Zymomonas mobilis subsp. mobilis ATCC 10988: one gene and its partner. The main gene of each other region encodes a partner of the protein of the gene in region 2 in a complex. Links are inferred from orthologs where the notes say so. Each region holds a gene or a part of one and is shown on either strand. Other genes may lie near its edges.

Region 1 (4,240 bases), 820 kb from region 2 along the record:
GGTAAAGACGGGGCACCGTTTCAAGATTGTGATTGAATACATCGGGGCGGGCTTTGACGATCATATCCAATGCATGATCCGGCTTACCACGGAAATCTGGGGTCAGAATCTCAATCGTCGTTTTCGGGGTTCTTGCTCTGACAGCTTCAATAACTTTGACAAATTGTGAAGCGCCGCCATCTTCGAGGTCGTCACGATCAACCGATGTGATAACAATATGCTCCAAATTCATTTCGGCAGCGACATCAGCAACATGCCCCGGTTCCAAAGGATTGACCTTGTCGGGATGGCCTGTCTTTACATTGCAAAAAGCACAGGCACGGGTACAGACTTCCCCCAAAATCATGACGGTTGCCTGTTTTTTTGTCCAGCATTCTCCAATATTGGGACAGGCTGCTTCTTCGCACACCGTGGCCAGACCCAGTTTCCGTATCAAGCCGTGGGTTTCATTAAAAGCAGCGCCACCGGGAGAACGGACACGAAGCCAGTCCGGTTTACGCAAAATCGAGGAACCAGAATCGGATCGGCTGGTTTTTTCATTAGGTGCGGGAATTTTACTCATACCTTTATATTTAACGATACCTTTCGTTACTTGCCAGTGTGACAAGACACAGGCAAAAGATAATTATCAATTTTTCATTCTATGAAGAAAGATTTTTTCTATGATAGACTTTCAGAAACTGATTATGGGATATCAGCGCTTCCGTAGTGGTGACTGGACAGACCAACATGATCGTTGGGAGCATTTGTCAAAAGGTCAAAACCCGAAGGTTCTGGTTATCGCCTGTTCTGATAGTCGCGTTGATCCTGCCCAGATATTCGATACCAATCCGGGTGAAATTTTTGTTATTCGTGTCGTGGGTGCCTTGGTGCCGCCTTATGAAAGAGAATTAGGGCATCATGGTGTATCGGCAGCACTTGAATATGCCGTAACCAAGCTGGAAGTAAGCGATATTCTAGTTATGGGGCATGGTGCCTGTGGCGGTATCAAAGCTTCTTTGGAAGGCACCGGAAGCGAAGACGAAGATGATGATTTCTTCATCAAAAGCTGGATTTCCTTGCTGGATGATGCCCGCGACAGAGTCGTTGCCGAACATGGCCACGAATCTGATGTTGCTTGCCGTTTGGAACATGAAGGCGTCAGAACCAGTATTGCCAATCTCCGTAGTTTTCCCTTTGTTCGAGATCGGGAAGCCGCAGGTAAACTCGACCTGCATGGGGCATGGTTTGCGATCGAAAATGGTTCGTTACATTTGTTAGAACCGAAAAGTAGCGAATTTATTCGCCTTTAGGCCTATCCTATCCCGATGAATCAGCTTGCTTATTTCGGGATAGCTTTTTTTGCTATGCTCCTTAACACCGCGCTGTCTTTGGTTTTGGGGCAAGCCTTTTATCATACGGCTTTCGCCTCGGTTATGGCGATAGGATATGGCTTAGCCACCTGTTTTCTGATTATCGTCCAAGGCCATCCGCCTGCGATCTCTGCCAAAAAATGGCTTTGGGCTATAGCAATAGCGTCCTTGCAATCGGCTTCTTTCTATCTGGAAATGGCCGGATTACTCAAAATAGGAGCGCAACAAACCGCGACGATCATGGCATTGGTGGTCGTGATGGCTCTCTTGTTACAATATAGAAAGAAAATTTTTTCGCGCTCTGGGGCTATAGCTTTAATATCAGCGTCTTTTGCTTTTGGGGCATTGGCGATTTTGGCACAGCCCTCTTGGCCTAAAAGCTGGAATAATGGTTATCTTTTTGCCTTTATGGCTGCTTTTGCTTTTGCGGCTTTCTTCTTTGGCAACCATTATGTTTTGAAAAAGCGTATTATTGATCCGGTTTCTTTGGCCGTTATCGGCCTGCTTACCCAAACGGTATGGATAACCCCTGCCGCATTATTTTTAACCCGCCCATTACCGCTTGATTTTCATTCGGGTATTTTCCTTGGGCTGATCGTTTTGGCCATTTTGATGGCGGCGGCTCAACTTTGTTTAAACAAGGCGCAACAAGCTATGTCGGCTTTCCCGATGGCGCTGATTTTTTCAATCGAACCTTTTGCCAGCCGTTTTTTCTTATGGATGAAAGGTCATCCTTTCCCGCCATCCTTTGCTTGGGCTGCCGGATTATTGGTGGTCGCGCTGTTTCTGGGGCAACCTTGGGTTATGAAAGGACGGAAACCGGCTCTATTTCCGCTTATTCCCAAAAAATAAAAGGCACAGAGGCTTCTGCCGCCATGCCTTTCTCAATAAAATTTTAGCGAAGGATTATTGGCCAGCAACCATCAATCCATCGACCCGCAAAGTCGGCACTTCGGTTCCGCGACGGAAGCGCAGATCATTGGCAGGCACCATATGCATAAAGATGTCTTTCAAATTACCGGCAACTGTAATTTCGGCAACAGGCTCCGCAAGCTGCCCATCACGAATAATAAAGCCGGATGCGCCACGGCTATAATCACCCGTAATCATATTGACACCACTGCCAATCATTTCGGTCACATAAATACCCAGCTTGATATCTGACATCAATTCTTCGGGTGTGACCTTTCCAGCTTCCAGATAAAGATTGGCCGTTCCTGTTGACGGAGGCCCCCCGACGCCTCTTCTGGCATGGCCAGTCGGGGTCATGCCCAATTGACGAGCGGCGGCTGAATCAAGCAACCAGCCATTCAATCGGCCTTTTTCAATAATATTATTGGGTTTTGTTGGTAGGCCTTCGCCATCAAAAGCACGCGAGGCGATGCCTCTTTTCCGCCAAGGGTCTTCTTTGATGGTGATACCTTCATTGAAAACCGGCTTTCCAAGGCTGTCTAACAAAAAACTGGTCTTGCGCGTGATAGCGCCGCCGCTGATGCCTTGAATTAAATAGGATAAGAATCCGCTACCGACGCGTGGATCGAAAATAATCGGCATTTGACCGCTATCAATCCGCGTCGGATTCAATCGCGCAATTGTCCGTTCAGCGGCTCTTGTCCCAATCAATTCAGCCGCGTCTAAATCTTCAAAATAGCGGGTGGCGTGAAAATCATAATCACGCTGCATATTAACCCCCTGCCCTGCAATAACACAGGCAGAGCAGCCATAGCTTGAAGAGCTGGAACCGCGAGTGAAACCCTCACTCGTCGCGAGGGCAAAAATCGTGCGACCTGCGCTGGCAGAAGCCCCTTCACTATTTGTAATACCGTCAACTGAACGGGCAGCATCCTCAGCTTTTAAGGCCAGCTCTCGCAAGACGGCTGGAGCAATTTCTTTTCCATCATCGCTTTCGATTTCCGGTGCTGCGCCCTGCATCAGCAATTCTTTTGGTGCCAAGCCTGCCCAGCGATCTTCGGGCGCCTCGCGTGCCATCGCAACGGCTCTTTCAACCAAGGCATCCAAGGCTTCTTTCGAAAAATCAGAAGAAGAAACACTGGCCGAACGATGTCCGATAAACAATCTTAACCCGATCTCTGCGCCTTCAGAGCGACCCACATCTTCTAGTTGTCCCAAGCGAACGGAAATATCTTGGGATTGTCCTTGGACAAAAACAACATCAGCCGCATCGGCTCCGGCTTGACATGCAGCAGCCACCAAACGGGCTGCCTGTTCTTCTGCTTGCGATATAGTTAACATACCATTGGAATAAGCGAAGCTGACCACAGATAACAGCTAATTTTTAAAAAAATGCCCCTCTTTCATTAGGATTTTATCCTTTTGGAAGAGAGGCATCTGTTCTCTTGTTTAAAGAGGAGGATGATTATTTAGAAGGCAATATGCCTGCTTCTTCTTCTGTGATCGTTGCCAGATTATGGCCGCGATAGCTTCCCGTTTGAGTTTTCAAGAAGGCCACAATATCCTGAACATCCTTTTCAGGAATTTGGCCTTTCTGCGTCTGGTAGCGCACCATTTCACGAACGGCTTCTTCCAAAGTTTTGGCGCTGCCATCATGGAAATAAGGTGCCGTCAATTCAATATTCCGTAATGTTGGCACATTGAAACGATGCATATCAAGGGCATTATGCGTTTGAGAGAAACGGCCTTGATCGGCATCACTTGGGTGACCTCTTTTACCGAAATAGTCACCTTCAAGTCCCATAACTTCAAAACTTTGACCACCCATCGCTTTACCGACATGGCAAGAAGCACAACCCAGATCTTTAAACAACGCGTAACCGCGTTTTTCCTGTTCGTTGATCGCGTTTTCATGGCCTTTTAAATATTGGTCAAAACGACTGTCAGGCGTTACCAAAGTCGCCTCATAAACAGCG
Region 2 (8,020 bases):
GCTTCGGAACGGACAAAACCACTCAATCCTCGTCTCGCCTTTCTGTCATTGTCAAATCTACAGATTTCACAGGCTGCACTGTTGAAACCGCATGTTTATAAACCAGCTGTGCGTCGTCATTACGGGTTAACAAGACGCAGAATAAATCGAAGGCGGCAATTTCACCTTGCAACATGACCCCGTTTATCAAAAACATTGTCACCGGTTCTTGCTGCTGCATAATCGCCGATAAAAAGACATCCTGAAGCAAACTGGATTTACGTTCAGCCATCAAACTGCGGCTTTCGCGCAGCTGTTCCAGCGGATGCGCCGGAATAATGGTAGAAATAGCGTGTTTATAGACCAGCTGTGACTGACCATCTCTCCGCAGCAGAATAGAAAAATTGTCAAACCAGGTGATAACGCCCTGTAATTTGACACCTTTTACCAAAAACATCGTCACCGGTGTGCGGGTCTTGCGCAAGGTATTAAGGAAAAAATCCTGAAGATTGTTGACCTTTTCGGCCATTGTCCGGTTCTCCGGTTTGTTGGCTGGACAAAATCATTACAAAACATCCACGTCCAGCAAATATGGATGCACGCCTATGTGAAGAGTCTCTCAAGAGATGATAATATAGTTTAAAATTTCAAATGTCACAGAAACAATTTACTAGGCCAATCCATTTTTCTATCCTTTATTACAAAGGACAATGAAATATTATTCAATTATCATAGAATTGTAAAAGAAAAGAAAAACGCCATCGGGATTTTGTTAAAATAGTCCCTCTCCGATGATTTTCAAGTCAATAAAGAAGTACAGGCTCTTTCCGGCGCGATAAAAAAAGCCGGATCCAGTTTCCTAGATCCGGCTTCATTCTTTTTTCGGCTAGAGGTCTTTCAAAAGAAAACCAGCATCCAAGCCTTTATAGCGAGTTCATATTATAAGCCCGCTCGTCATGCTCGCTGATATCCAGCCCCATCGCTTCTTCTTCCTTGGTAACGCGCAAACCAACCAGTTTATCAACGATGTAAAAGGCAATAGCAGAACCAATAGCTGACCAAATAACGGCAACGACCACGGCAAAAATCTGCAAGAAGAGCTGATGCCCAATCATATAATCGGCTTTACCAGGGCCACCTAATAATGGTGAACAAAACAAACCCGTCGCAATGGAACCGATAATACCCCCAACGCCATGAACACCAAAAGCATCAAGCGCATCATCAAATTTCAATTTGGGTTTGACATAGACGACCATCCAGAAGCAGCCGAAAGAAGCCAAAGCGCCAATAGCGATAGCACCCATCGGGCCCGCATTACCGGCGGCAGGGGTAATGGCAACCAAACCGGCAATAGCACCGGAACAAGCCCCCAGCAGCGACGGCTTACGACCAACGAGAGCCTCGGTTGCGATCCAGACAAGGATGGCTGCTGCCGTCGCAACAAAGCTGTTTATCATCGCTAAACCAGCAGAAGCATTGGCACCCAAGGCTGAACCTGCGTTAAAGCCAAACCAACCAACCCATAACAATCCGGTTCCGATCAGGGTCATCATCATGGAATGGGGTGCCATCAGTTCTTTGCCATAGCCGCTCCGTTTACCGATCATCAAGCAGCCAACCAAAGCCGCAATACCCGCATTGATATGAACGACCGTCCCGCCGGCGAAATCCAGAACGCCCATTTTGAAGAAATAACCGTCAGAAGACCAAACCATATGGGCGAGTGGCAAATAAACCAAGACCAGCCAAAGCGGGGTGAAAAGCATTACTGCCCGAAATTTAATTCTTTCCGCAAAACCGCCCAAAGCCAAAGCTGCCGTAATTGCGGCAAAAGTCATCTGATAACAGACAAAGACATATTCTGGTATCGTGCCATTGATGCTGTCCGGCGTTACCTTTTTCAAAAAGGCATTGGTCAAGTTACCAAAGAAAGGGGATGATCCGCTAAAGGCCAGAGAATATCCAATCAAAGGCCATAAAACCATGACAAGAGCGGTCATGCACAACATCTGGGTCAAAAGAGAAAGCGCATTTTTCGCCCGAACCATGCCGACATAGAATAATGCCAAGCCCGGGATAATCATCAACAACACAAGCGCTGTTGATATCAACATCCAGGCGGTATCCCCGCTATTTACAGCGGCCGGCGTTTCAGCCAGAGCCGGAACGGCACAAGATAACAAGGGTAGTGCAATTAATTTTTTACAAAACCCTATCGAATTAGCCATAGAGCGCAAAAGAACAGGCGCCTTTAATGAAAATCTCTGCATTCCCCGATATATCCCTCAAGACTCTGAACGAGCCGGCGTCATGAAAATTAATAAAGCCGAGATAACTTTTATATTTCAAAAAATTAACGCAGACACAGAAGACTATACAATAAAAATTACTTAGTCAGCTATTTTCCACAGGATTTATGCGGCAAAAATGACATAAAAATTCATAAAAACTGATTTTTTTGATAAAAATTTTAAAAATCTGGAGATAAAGCCAATTTCGCCCAAACAGGCAAATGATCGGAAGCCTGCCTTGCAAGCGGCGTATTGTGAACACCACATTCCAAATATCTAATTTGGGGGGCTATAATAATACGATCTAATCCGACTAAAGGATGCTGGGCAGGAAAACTGGCACCAGTTGGTAAAACAGAGAAATCATCCGGCAATAATCGCAGACATCCATCCCGCCTGCGCCATTGATTAAAATCGCCCATAATCACAGTCGGCAAATCGCGCTGCAAATTTCTTAATCTATCAACAATAAAGGCAACTTGTCGCCGCCGGAACAGACCCGATAAATCGAGATGCGAACCTATCAATCGCCAAACACGACCTCGAATTTTAATATCGCAGATAATCGCGCCTCTGGGTTCCAAACGAGGTAGTCTGACTCGCTCATATGCAACACAGCTGGCGAAATCGCGTAATAGCAGGGCATTACCATGCCATCCAAGGCTACAAGAGCGCAAAGATAATGGCACATAGCTATAACCATGCGCAGCCAAGGCATCAAAAGGCAGAATAGCGCGTCTTTTCCCCAGACGATGATCGGCTTCTTGCAAGACGACACAATCCGCATCGATTTCATCCAGAACAGATAAAATCCGTTCTGGGTCGCGCCGTTTATCAGCACCGATTGCTTTGTGAATATTATAAGAGGCCACTTTTATCGTATAATCAGGCATAGTCACTTTTACGGGCCTCTCCTCACATTATTATACCCGTTTTACACCCCGCTATAAGAAAGCCGTCTATCGACTTTTTATACGCTTATAAAACTATCAGTTTCGATTTTTTATTTCAAAAAACTATTCTGATTTAAAAAAGATATATCTAAAAATTACCTCACCCAAAAGCCATTTAAAAACAAAAAAACTTTTTAAGTATAAAAATTATTTTTAGGATTCTGTCTTCTTTATTTAAAAAAAAGCGGAGCCTAAAAAGCCCCGCTTTTCTTTCTTTATCACAAGTCAGTCAGTTTATTCAGTGGCCGTTCCGCCAACCGTCAAACCTTCAACTAACAAAGTAGGCTGTCCAACACCCGCAGGCACAGACTGACCACCTTTTCCGCAAATACCGACCCCTTCATCCAAAGCCAGATCATTACCAATTGCGGCAATTTTATTCAGAACGGTCGGGCCGTCACCGATCAAAGTCGCCCCTTTAATAGGGGCTGCAATACGACCATTTTCAATCATATAGGCTTCAGTGCAAGAAAAGACGAATTTACCGCTGGTAATATCGACTTGGCCGCCGCCAAAATTCTTGGCAAAAATGCCTTTTTTGACGCGGGACATAATTTCGGCAGGGTCATCCTGTCCAGCCGCCATAAAGGTATTCGTCATTCTCGGAATCGGGGCATGGACATAGCTTTCACGCCGTCCGTTACCCGTTGGTTTCATACCCATTAAACGCGCATTCAATCTATCCTGCATATAGGATTTCAGAATACCGTTTTCGATCAGAACCGTGCGACTAGTCGGGGTGCCTTCATCATCAATGCTCAAAGAACCACGCCGGTTCGGGATAGAGCCATCATCAATAACCGTGACCCCTTCAGACGCGACTTTTTCACCAATCCGGCCAGAGAAAACAGAAGAACCCTTCCGGTTAAAATCGCCTTCCAACCCATGACCGACAGCTTCATGGAGCAATACACCAGGCCATCCCGGGCCTAAAACAACGGGCATTTCTCCAGCGGGTGCAGGTATCGCTTCTAAATTAACCAAAGCCGAGGCTAAGGCCATATCAATACCCTTTTGCCATGCCGATTCTTCAAAAAGGGGATCGTAAAGATAGCGGCCACCGAAACCGTAAAATCCGGATTCGCGTCGTCCGTTCTTTTCAACGACAACCGAAATATTCAACCGCACCAAAGGCCGGATATCCTGAGCCACAAAACCATCAGGACGGACAATTTCAATCACGCTCCATGAAGCCGACAGTCCGACAGAGACCTGACAAACATGCGGATCTCTGGCGCGCGCGGCTGCATCAATTTTCTGACACAAGGCTACTTTTTCAGCAAAAGGCTTCAAAGTGAGCGGATTAGCCTCGGTATAAAGATGCCGATTGGTATGAAGCGGAGACGAAGGATGGTTACCCTTTTGAGGGTCTAATAACTGCAAGGTTTCCCCTGCCCGCCTGATCGCATCAGCAGAAATCTCGCTTGCATGAGCAAAGGCAGTCGCTTCACCGGATAATCCCCGCAGACCAAAACCTGCCTGATTATCATAGCTCGCATTTTTCAGGCGGCCATCATCAAAAGAGAAACTTTCGGAAACACTATATTGTAAATAAAGCTCCCCATCATCACAGCCGTGAAGTGTTTGTGATGTCAAACGCTTGGCATCATCCGGGGTCAGCAGCCCGGGGCGATAGAGAAAATGGCGAGGCGCATCAGCTATGTCAGCAATAGTCATAGACTATTAGTTATAACGCTCTGGCAATCGGTGCAATCACTGAACGCATAGCGAGGCAGAATAATTCCTAAAGGAGCAGGGCAAATAGGCTCAAAAAAAGGCGGATTTCAGCCTATTTCAGGACAGGCTTCTCTCAACCACCACCAAAAGTGATTAAATTCATTTAATTTCTTTGGTGGCATAAATATATTAAAAGAGTAATAAGAAGTTACCTTTTTCTCTTATTCTTGCGAAATAGCAATTTTATTACGCAATCAATCTTTTCAAGTTATTGAATGGTATAGTTAATCGGCCTTACTTTTATGAAAGAAACCCCTACAATAAAAGAAAGGCTAAAATTGATTGAGCCGCACCCTATCCAGATAGCAAAAGAGTCAAAAGCGCTGGTAGAAACAATGCGTTTTGAACCTTTGGGGGGCATCGCCAATCTGGAAGAACATCTGGCACGGCTTGAAAATTCAACTCAAACACTGGGCTTCACTTATAATCGCCATGCTGTTCGCAATATGCTTCATATGGCCTGTTTTCCTCTGATAAAGCCTCATTTTATTCGGTTGGTTATCAATTATAATGGCCGAATTGCCGTTGAAATTGCTCCACCAGAAAATGCACCCGAAAAAATAATTGAATGTTTTCCCGTTCAACGATCTTGTCCGGCCAATGATGAAAGACTTTATCATGCGCTGCTACCACGGGTAGCCAATGATATTTCAGGCAAGAATACTAATATTTGGCTTGCTATTGATCCATCCGGCCATGTGACAGAAACAGCCTTAGGCAATATTTTTATTCAGGATAACGATAGGCTGTTAACGCCACCGCGCTCATTGGGGCTTCTTCCCGGTCTCCTACGCGAGCGCTTATTATCAAGCGGCAACGCCAAAGAATCGCTGTTATCTCTACAGGATTTAAAATCCGGATTTCTCATCGGCCATGACCTGTTCGGGCTAGTCAAGGCAAAATTACTTCGCTAAAAACCGCCGCCATGGCCAGTAAAGTAAAAGATATATTTTGCTTTCTTACCTGACTGACACAAGGATTATATTTCAAAAGACGGATATTTTTCTGTCCGCCGCTTTTCCTGAGAGGAAAAAAGATGGTTCACATTTCCGCTGCCCTTTCCCGTATCCAGCCTTCCCCGACCATTGCCGTGACCAGTCGAGTGATCGAGCTCAAATCAAAAGGGGTCGATATTATTACACTCGGGGCAGGTGAACCGGATTTCGAAACCCCCGAATTTATTAAAGAAGCCGCTATCCAAGCCATCCATGATGGGAAAACCCGTTATACCAATGTTGATGGGACGGCAGAATTAAAAGAAGCCATCGTTGGAAAATTCCGCCGCGACAACCATCTTGAATATCGGACAGATCAGATATCCGTCGGTTCCGGCGGCAAGCATGTGTTATTCAATGCTCTGACGGCGACGATTGACCAAGGCGATGAAGTCATTATCCCTGCCCCTTATTGGGTCAGCTATCCTGATATCGTGCGTTTTTGTGGTGGGACGCCAGTCTTCATTCAGGCCACTATTGACCAAGATTACAAAATCACCGCCGAACAGCTTGAAAAAGCCATTACGCCAAAAACGCGCTGGTTTATCTTTAACTCTCCCAGCAACCCGACTGGTGCCGCCTATAGCGCGGATGAAATCAAAAGCCTCGCCGAAGTTTTACGCCGGCATCCTCATGTCTGGATTTTGTCAGATGATATTTATGAACATATCGTCTTCGACAATTTCCGCTTTGCAACCATCGCCGAAGTAGCACCGGATCTCTTCGATCGCACTTTGACCGCGAATGGCTGTTCAAAAGCCTATGCTATGACCGGATGGCGTATTGGTTTTGCCGGTGGCCCCACCCCACTTATCAAAGCCATGGCCAAGCTCCAGTCACAATCAACCTCCAATCCATGCTCAATTTCACAGGCAGCCGCTGTTGCTGCTCTGAACGGGCCACAGGATTTCTTGCAAGGCTGGTCTGACGATTTTGCGCGCCGCCGCAATCTGGTGGTTGATGGTCTGAATGCGATTGAAGGTATTTCCTGCCCGAAACCGCAAGGTGCCTTCTATGTCTATCCGGGCATTTCCGAGCTTATTGGCAAGAAAACCCCATCAGGTAAAGTCATTGAAAAAGACTTGGATTTCTCAAGCTATCTGATTGACGAAGCCAAAGTGGCTGTTGTCCATGGGGAAGCCTTCGGTCTGTCACCCGCTTTCAGAATCAGCTATGCGACCTCAACAGAATTACTGAAAAAAGCGCTTGAACGCATTAGCGATGCTGTCGCCCGCTTAAAATAAAAGCGTCGATTCCATCCACAATAAAAAGCCCGATTGATAAAATCGGGCTTTTTTATTGGTGCTATTTCGGAGTTGCAGCAGAACCAGCCAATAACCCGCCATCAATATTGAATTCAGCCCCAGTCATGTAAGTAGCCTCATCCGAAGCAAGCATAACCGCAACAGCCGCCACCTCTTCTGGCAGTCCAAATCGTTTTAGAGGCGTATCGGCGACTAGAGCTTGCATTCTCTTTTCGCGGTCGTCCCCATCCCCCAGCATAGGCTCCCATATCGAAGTCAAAATAGCGGCCGGATTAATCGCATTACAGCGAATTTTCCAGCCTTGCTGGGCGCAATAAAGGGCGACGCTTTTACTGTGGTTACGAATAGCGGCTTTTGATGAAGCATAAGCGGCGGCTAGGGGAATTCCGACTAACCCCGAACGGGAAGAAATATTGATAATTGATCCCGTTCCCTTGTTCTTCATCGCCGCAATCGCATAACGGCAACCCAGAAAACATCCATCCAGATTAACCCGATGGACAGCTCTCCAATCTTCTAAAGTGGCATGTTCTGGATCATGGGCAACAGCTCCATTCTCAAAACCTGTTATTCCGGCGTTGTTGACCACGACATCGACAACAGGCACTATCTCTGCCAAATTTTGCCAGTCTTTTTCTTCGCGGACATCCAGCTTTTGAAATTGCCCGCCGATTTCAGCCGCTGTCTTTTTACCTGTGACTTCATCTATATCAGTCACAATAACTTTGGCACCCTCATGCTGAAAAGCAGCAGCAATAGCCCACCCGATACCACGCGCAGCACCCGTCACGACACAT

What was found. Proteins that work in one complex are often made in the same cells at the same time.
Region 1: the proteins of tldD (region 2) and ZMOB_RS01005 are in contact, whole or in part, in a solved structure (PDB 5NJ9), measured with the Escherichia coli proteins. The link is inferred for Zymomonas mobilis subsp. mobilis ATCC 10988 from one-to-one orthologs.

Annotation. Positions count from the first base shown.
Region 1 is NC_017262.1:215,788-220,027, reverse strand. The notes cover bases 1,433-4,240. They hold ZMOB_RS01005 (TldD/PmbA family protein), read right to left. Parts: upstream 3,606-4,240; coding sequence 2,259-3,605; downstream 1,433-2,258. Other genes in these bases: ZMOB_RS01000 (cytochrome-c peroxidase), read right to left, coding at 3,730-4,240; ZMOB_RS01010 (hypothetical protein), read left to right, coding at 1,433-2,204. Also shown: lipA (lipoyl synthase), read right to left, coding at 1-562; ZMOB_RS01015 (carbonic anhydrase), read left to right, coding at 663-1,292; more of ZMOB_RS01010, read left to right, coding at 1,347-1,432.
Region 2 is NC_017262.1:1,037,133-1,045,152, reverse strand. What follows is about bases 2,683-5,618. They hold tldD (metalloprotease TldD), read right to left. Parts: upstream 4,904-5,618; coding sequence 3,461-4,903; downstream 2,683-3,460. Other genes in these bases: ZMOB_RS04590 (aminotransferase class IV), read left to right, coding at 5,206-5,618; ZMOB_RS04600 (endonuclease/exonuclease/phosphatase family protein), read right to left, coding at 2,683-3,172. Also shown: GTPase HflX, read right to left, coding at 1-26; RNA chaperone Hfq, read right to left, coding at 23-508; ZMOB_RS04605 (ammonium transporter), read right to left, coding at 903-2,252; more of ZMOB_RS04600, read right to left, coding at 2,453-2,682; more of ZMOB_RS04590, read left to right, coding at 5,619-5,877; ZMOB_RS04585 (pyridoxal phosphate-dependent aminotransferase), read left to right, coding at 6,000-7,202; ZMOB_RS04580 (SDR family oxidoreductase), read right to left, coding at 7,264-8,020. UniProt on the Escherichia coli protein: Metalloprotease involved in CcdA degradation. Suppresses the inhibitory activity of the carbon storage regulator (CsrA).